One region of the Caldimonas thermodepolymerans genome, then DNA from elsewhere that is predicted to be linked to it. Evidence: predicted binding sites of a transcription regulator. Region 1 holds the regulator's gene; the other holds the start of a gene.
The links. The regulator LexA, encoded in region 1, represses DNA repair genes until DNA is damaged. The targets are predictions, from matches to a motif close to ACTGTATNNNNATACAGT.
Positions count from the first base shown of each region.

Region 2: the regulator LexA is predicted to act here: its motif matches at 1,328-1,345, upstream of recA (recombinase RecA).

Region 1 is NZ_CP064338.1:2,005,244-2,008,996, reverse strand. Features, by position in the region: gene IS481_RS09400 (hypothetical protein) at 1-504, opposite strand, end outside; gene IS481_RS09395 (helix-hairpin-helix domain-containing protein) at 706-1,188, opposite strand; gene lexA (transcriptional repressor LexA) at 1,193-1,867, opposite strand; gene IS481_RS09385 (asparaginase) at 1,976-2,920, shown strand; gene IS481_RS09380 (organic hydroperoxide resistance protein) at 2,943-3,368, opposite strand; gene IS481_RS09375 (MarR family winged helix-turn-helix transcriptional regulator) at 3,443-3,753, opposite strand, start outside.
Region 2 is NZ_CP064338.1:153,011-156,763, forward strand. Features, by position in the region: gene IS481_RS00765 (sensor histidine kinase) at 1-489, opposite strand, end outside; gene IS481_RS00770 (response regulator) at 517-1,188, opposite strand; gene recA (recombinase RecA) at 1,381-2,496, shown strand; gene recX (recombination regulator RecX) at 2,518-2,967, shown strand; gene IS481_RS00785 (DUF2889 domain-containing protein) at 3,061-3,651, shown strand; gene sucC (ADP-forming succinate--CoA ligase subunit beta) at 3,648-3,753, shown strand, end outside.

The DNA.
Region 1 (3,753 bases):
TTGTTGCAGCCAGTGCAGCGCGTCCTGCAGCACGGAGGCCGTCGGCGTACCGGTGGCAGCGTCGCCGGGTTCGGCGTCGCCCCAGGCCGGCAGGCCCGTCGATTCGAAACCGCCGATCGCGGCCAGGCCCACGCCACCCACGGGTGCGCCGATGGCGCCGAAGCGCTGCTGGCGCGCCGCTGCACCGGCCAGCGCGGGGGCGAGCAGGGCGAACTCGGGGTGGCCGGGCCGCGGGGCCAGCACCTCCACGAGGCCGTGGCACGGCCAGCCGCCACCGGGCAGGGCGGCATCGAGCATCGGAAAGCCGCTGGTCCAGGTGCTGGGCGCCGGCCCGGCCGGCTCCAGCCACGCCAGCGCCTGGCTCCAGCGCTTCCACCATGGCGAGCCGGCCGTCGGCGCGGCATCGTTGGCAGCATCGCGCGCGGCAGGGTCCCGGGCCGCCAGGCAGGTGGCAGGCGCCGGGCGCCAGGGGCGGTGCGGGAGTGCCGCCGGCCGGAACGACATCACCGGGGGAAGTCGAAACGCGTCGTGTTCAGGTGCACAGGGTGCATGGGCCATGTCCGTCTCCGAAAATCAAAACACCACCATGACGTTCGGCAGGATTGGTCGATGACAGGGCCTGTGCCCTGACGACTGCCCCGCGGGGATGCATGGGCGGCTGCCCATGAACGCCCGCCACCCACAGGGCAGCTGGAAAAAGTGCGCCTAGCCGCGGCCGGTCCCGCCGTTGCGCGGCGTGCCGTCCGGACCGCCCGGGGCCAATGCTTCCCCCTGGGCCTGCCCGTAGAGCAGCTTGCGCTGCGCGGTGTAGTGCCACCACGGCGCGGCCGGCGCGCCGCGCATGAAGTCCACCGCAGCCATGAAGCTGTCCAGTACGCACGGGTCGTGGCGAACGCCGGTGCGCGCGCACAGCTCCTGGTAGAGCACGAAGGCGTCGCGGCCGATCAGGTCGCGCGGGGTCTCGATGCCGATCAATCGCAGGCCCTGCGCCAGCGCCGGGCCGATGTTGGGCAGCGACTCGAGCGCCGCGTCGTCTGCCAGGCATGCACTGCGGTGCCGCGCCTTGGCCGGCTTGCCGCCCGAGCGCGTCGGGGTGGCCGGTCCTTGCGACGTGGTGCGCAGGGACGGTCCCCGGGAGGGCGCAGCGGACAGGACGGTGGCCGGCAGGGCCGCGGCGAGGTGCTTCATGGCGTCACATCAGCAGCGAGTTGCGGATCAGCCCGACGGCAATGCCTTCGAGCTCGAAATCCTGGCCGGGCTCGACGACGATGGTCTTGTAGTCGGGGTTCTCGGCGACCAGTTCGATGCTGCCGCGGCTGCGGCGGAAGCGCTTGACGGTGACCTCCTCGCCCAGCCGGGCGACGACGATCTGGCCGTTGCGGGCTTCCTTGGCACGCTGCACCGCGAGCAGGTCGCCGTCGAGGATGCCGGCGTCGCGCATGCTCATGCCGCGCACGCGCAGCAGGTAGTCGGGGCGGCTCGCGAACAGGCCGGCCTCGACGTGGTAGGTCTGGTCGATGTGTTCCTGGGCCAGGATGGGGCTGCCGGCCGCGACCCGGCCGACCAGCGGCAGGGCCAGCTGCGCCAGCCCGGGCAGGGGCAGGCTGAACTGCCGGCTGCGCGATTCGTTGAGCGAGCGCAGTGTGTCAGACTTGAGCCGGATGCCGCGCGACGTGCCGCCGACCAGCTCGATCACGCCCTTGCGCGCCAGGGCCTGCAGGTGCTCCTCCGCCGCGTTGGCCGAACGGAAGCCGAGCTCGGCGGCGATCTCTGCCCGCGTCGGCGGGGCGCCGGTGCGCTCGATGGCACTCTTGATCAGGTCCAGCACCTGTTGCTGGCGGGCGGTGAGTTTGGGTTGATGGTCCACGGACACCTCGCGAAGTGACGGCCTGCCGGCACGGACCAGGCGACTGGCCTTGATCCCGGATACTGTGCAGGCATCCAGTAACTGTATTTTTATCCAGTTTTCCGAGAAATGCAAAGCAACGAGCACGGCCCCATCGTCATCCTGGGCACCGGCGGCACGATCGCCGGCACCGCGGCCGACCCGCATGACAACGTCGGCTACCGCGCGGCGCAGCTGGGCGTGGCCGACCTGGTCGCGGCGGTGCCGGCGCTGGCCCGCTGGCCGCTGGAGACCGAGCAGGTGGCCCAGCTCGACAGCAAGGACATGGACTTCGGGGTGTGGCAGTTGCTGGCGCAGCGCGTGGCGCACCACTTGGCGCGTCCCGAAGTGCGCGGCGTCGTGGTCACGCACGGCACCGACACGCTGGAGGAGACGGCGTATTTCCTGCACCGCCTGCTGGCGCCGGCCAAGCCGGTGGTGATGGTCGCGGCGATGCGTCCGGCCAGCGCCTTGCGGCCGGACGGCCCGCAGAACCTGCTGGATGCGGTGACGGTGGCGGCAACGCCCGGGGCCCGGGGGGTGCTCGCGGTGCTGGCCGGGCAGGTGCACAGCGGGCTGGAGGTGCGCAAGGCCCACACCTACCGGCTCGATGCGTTCGGCTCCGGCGATGCCGGCCCGCTGGGCTACGTGGAGGAAGGACGGCTGCGCCAGCTGCGCGACTGGCCGCAGGGCGAGCCGCTCGGGCTGGCATGCCTGCCGGCGTCGCCCGCCGGCTGGCCCTGGGTGGAGATCGTCAGCAGCCACGCCGGCGCGGATGGCCGCTGGGCCGCGGCCCTGGCCGGGCTGCCGGTGCAGGGGCTGGTGGTGGTCGGCACCGGCAACGGCACGGTGCACGAACGGCTGGAGGCCGAGCTGGTGCGGGCGCAGGCACGCGGGGTGCGCGTGCTGCGCTGCTCGCGCTGCGCCGAGGGGGTGGTGGTGCCGACGGGCCGGCAGGCGCTGCCGTCGGCCGGGGCGCTGACCCCGTGGAAGGCCCGCGTGGAGCTGATGCTGCAGCTGATGGCGGCCGGCTGAGCCGCCACCCGCGCAACGCGCCTCAGAGCACGTCGAGCGTCACGTCGATGTTGCCGCGCGTGGCGTTCGAATACGGGCAGACCTTGTGCGCCGCCTCGACCAGCGCCTGCGCGTCGCCGCGCTCCCAGCCGGGCAGCGACACGCCCAGCTTCACCTGCAGCCCGAACCCGCCCGGGATCGGGCCGATGCCGACGGTGCCGGTCACCGAGGCGTCAGCCGGCAGGGGCTTCTTCTGCTGCGAGGCGACGAACTTCATCGCGCTCAGGAAGCAGGCCGAATAGCCGGCCGCGAACAGCTGCTCCGGGTTGGTCGCCGCGCCGCCGGGGCCGCCCAGCTCCTTCGGGGTGGCCAGCTTGACGTCGAGCACGCCATCGGACGAGACGGCGCGTCCGTCTCGGCCGCCGGTTGCGGTGGCCTGGACCTGGTAGAGGACTTTGTCGAGTGCCATGAGCTTCTCCTGAGGCGAGGTGGGTGGAGGGGACGGGTCTGCCCGGGTCAGAGAAAGCATCGTTCCTGCCCGGCTCAGGCGGCGCGCGCTTCGTCGCGGGCCGCTGATTCGACGAGCTGGGGGGAGAGCCGGCGTCGCAGCGCGTGCAGGCGCTGGCGCAGGTCGGCAAGTTCTTCCATGGAGCACCGGGTGGCGCAGCCGATCGCCCTGGGCACGGCGATCGCCCGGGCCCGCAGGGCGCGGCCCTCTGGCGTCAGCGAGACCACCACGCGCCGTTCGTCGTCCTTGGCCCGCGCGCGCACCAGCCAGCCGGCGGCTTCCATGCGCTTGAGCAGCGGGGTGAGCGTGCCCGAGTCGAGGAACAGCCGCTCGCCGAGGGCGCCGA
Region 2 (3,753 bases), 1.9 Mb from region 1:
CAGCGTCTCGGCCACCTGCACCAGCGCCGGGCCGTCGTCGGGCGCGCTGGCCAGCTGCACCCAGACGTAGGCCACCCGCACCGGCTCGTGGTGCGTCTCGTCGTTGCGCAGCAGCACCTCGCCGGGGCGCGCCGGCCCGTCATCCGGCACCGGCAGCTCGCGGTCGCCGCTGACGTACTCGCCGCGCGTGCCGAGCACCTGGAAGTAGACGGTGTCGACGTTGTCGGCGCGCAGGAACTCCGACAGCACGCCGGGCAGCTGTCCCATCGCCCCTTCGGAGGACGCGATGTGGTGCGCCAGCGCCCGCGCGGTCTCGCGCAGCGCGTGGTCGAACGGGCGGTTGGCGATGTTCTCTGCCACCAGCCAGGTCAGCGCCACGCTCATCGGCCACAGCATCAGCAGCGGGGCGAGCATCCAGTCCAGGATCTCGCCGAACAGCGAACGCTGCTCGCGCGGACCGGGGCCGGTCGCGAAGGGTTTGGGCGGCATCAGGAGACGGGTCGCAGCGGCGGACGGTCAGTTGGGGATCTTCTCCAGGCAGTACCCCAGGCCGCGCACGGTGGCGATGCGCACCGGCCCCTGCTCGATCTTCTTGCGCAGGCGATGGATGTAGACCTCGATCGCGTTGTTGCTGACTTCCTCGCCCCACTCGCACAGCCGCTCGACCAGCTGGTCCTTGCTGACCAGCCGCCCGGCGCGCTGCAGCAGCACTTCCAGCAGGCTCAGCTCGCGCGCCGACAGCTCGATCATCTGGTCGTTCATGTAGGCGACCCGGCCGGTCTGGTCGAAGGTCAGCGGCCCGTGGCGGATCACGCTGGAGGCCACCCCCAGCCCGCGGCGCGTCAGCGCGCGCACGCGCGCTTCCAGTTCCGCCAGCGAGAACGGCTTGGCCATGTAATCGTCGGCGCCCAGGTCCAGGCCCTTGACGCGCTCCTCGACGCTGTCGGCCGCGGTGAGGATCAGCACCGGGGTGGTGGCGCCGCGCGCGCGCAGGCGCTTGAGCACTTCCAGCCCGTGCATCTTGGGCAGGCCGAGGTCCAGGATGACGAGGTCGAATTCGTGCGAGGACAGGGCGGCGTCGGCCTCGGTGCCGGTGCCGAGCTGGTCGACCGCGTAGCCCGAGCTGCGCAACGAGCGCAACAGCCCGTCGGCGAGCACTTGATCGTCTTCGGCGATCAGGATGCGCATTCCTTGTCTCCTGCAGCTTGGGTATCGTCGTTGGCGTGGGCGCTGCAATGGCCGATTGTAGGTGCCGCGCCGCCGGCTGCACGTTGCGGCGCCGCAAGGCCGTGCCGGCCCGTGTGCGGCATGTCCCTGGCGCCCGATTACTGTACAAACATCCAGCTTCTGCGATAATGCACCGGATCTTTGGAGAACCGAATGGACGCACCGAACAAATCCGCTCTCAGCACTGAAAAGGCCAAGGCCCTGCAGGCCGCGCTGGCCCAGATCGAAAAGCAGTTCGGCAAGGGCTCCATCATGCGCCTGGGCGAGGGCGACGCGGCCGAGGACATCCAGGTCGTCTCCACCGGCTCGCTGGGCCTGGACATCGCGCTGGGCGTGGGCGGCCTGCCGCGCGGCCGCGTGATCGAGATCTACGGCCCCGAATCCTCGGGCAAGACCACGCTGACGCTGCAGGTCATCGCCGAGATGCAGAAGCAGGGCGGCGTGTGCGCCTTCATCGACGCCGAACACGCGCTGGACGTGCAGTACGCGCAGAAGCTGGGCGTCAACCTGCAGGACCTGCTGATTTCCCAGCCCGACACCGGCGAGCAGGCGCTGGAGATCGTCGACGCGCTGGTGCGTTCCGGCTCGGTGGACCTGATCGTGGTCGACTCGGTCGCGGCGCTGACGCCCAAGGCCGAGCTCGAAGGCGAGATGGGCGACGCGCTGCCCGGCCTGCAGGCCCGCCTGATGAGCCAGGCCCTGCGCAAGCTGACCGCCACGATCAAGAAGACCAACTGCATGGTCATCTTCATCAACCAGATCCGGATGAAGATCGGCGTGATGTTCGGCAGCCCGGAGACCACCACCGGCGGCAACGCGCTGAAGTTCTATTCCTCGGTGCGCCTGGACATCCGCCGCGTCGGTTCCATCAAGAAGGGCGACGAGGTCATCGGCAGCGAGACCAAGGTCAAGGTGGTCAAGAACAAGGTGTCCCCGCCGTTCAAGACCGCCGATTTCGACATCCTCTACGGCGAGGGCATCAGCCGCGAGGGCGAGATCATCGACCTGGGCGTGAACGCCCGGGTGATCGAGAAGTCCGGCGCCTGGTACGCCTACAACGGCGAGAAGATCGGCCAGGGCAAGGACAACGCGCGCGAATTCCTGAAGGAAAACCCCGACCTCGCCTTCGAGATCGAGAACAAGGTGCGCGCCGCGCTGGGCGTGCCGCTGCTGGCCGGCGCCGAGAAGCCCGCCGCGGCCGAGAAGCCCAACGGCAAGGGGGGCAAGGCCGCCAAGGAAGCCAAGGACGCCAAGGACGCCGGCGAGTAAGCCGGGCCGCCCGGCTGCGCGATGGGGTTCGGCAAGCTCTCGCTCAAGGGCCGGGCGCTCAAATACCTGGCCGCGCGCGAGCACTCGCGCGCCGAGCTCGAGCGCAAGCTGCGTCCCTACGAGGAAGAGCCCGGGCAGGTCGAAGCCGCGCTGGACGAACTGCAGGCCAAGGGCCTGCTGTCCGAGGCGCGTTTCGTCCAATCGCTGGTCCACCGCAAGGCCGCACGCTACGGCGCGGCCCGCATCCGCCAGGAGCTGAACGCCCACGGGCTGGACGACGAGGCCGTCGGCGCGGCGGTGCGCCAGCTGCAGGCCACCGAGTACGAGCGCGCGCTGGCCGTGTGGCAGAAGAAGTTCGGCCAGCCGGCCGACGACCCGGCCGGGCGCGCGAAACAGATGCGGTTCCTGGCCGGTCGCGGGTTCTCGCCGGAGGTGATCCGGCGCGTGGTGCGTGGGGTCGATCCCGATTGACCGCGGCACCCGTCAGGTTTGGTGCAGCGCACCATGATAAAGTCACGGGTTCGCCGAAACAGGCCTGAAACCCGCCAGCATCCGCCGCTGACAATGGCACTTCCCCCGGCTGCCCCGCACCGCCAGCTGAAGCATCGCCGCAGCATCGACCTTGCCGTCTATGCGCGCGGCGACGGGCTTTGGGAAGTCGATGCCCGCCTGACCGACGTGAAGACGCGCGACTTTCCGCTGGCCAGCGGCGTGCGTGCGGCCGGCGAGCCGGTGCACGACATGACGCTGCGCCTGGTGGTCAACGAGCGCTTCGACATCCTCGAAGCCGGCGCCGAGTCGCACAGCGTGCCGTATCCGGGCCATTGCGAGGCCTACGGCGACGCCTATGCCCGCCTGGTCGGGCTCAACCTGCTCAAGGGATTCCGCCACGCCGTCAAGGAGCGCCTGGGCGGCGTCCAGGGCTGCACCCACATCACCGAGCTGGCCCAGGTGCTGCCCACCGCCGTGATCCAGGCCTTTGCCGGCGAAGTCATCCACACCCAGGAAAGCAGCGAGACTCGGCCGTTCCAGATCGACCGCTGCCACGCGCTGCGCGCCGACGGCGAGACAGTGCGCCTGTATTACCCGCGCTGGTACCGGCAACCGACCGGGCCGGGCATTTCCGTAGACGACCCAGAGAGAGTCACACCATGAAGATTCATGAGTACCAAGGCAAGGAGATCTTGCGCAACTTCGGTGTGCCGGTGCCGCGCGGCTACCCCGCCTTCACCGTGCAGGAAGCGATCGAAGCAGCCC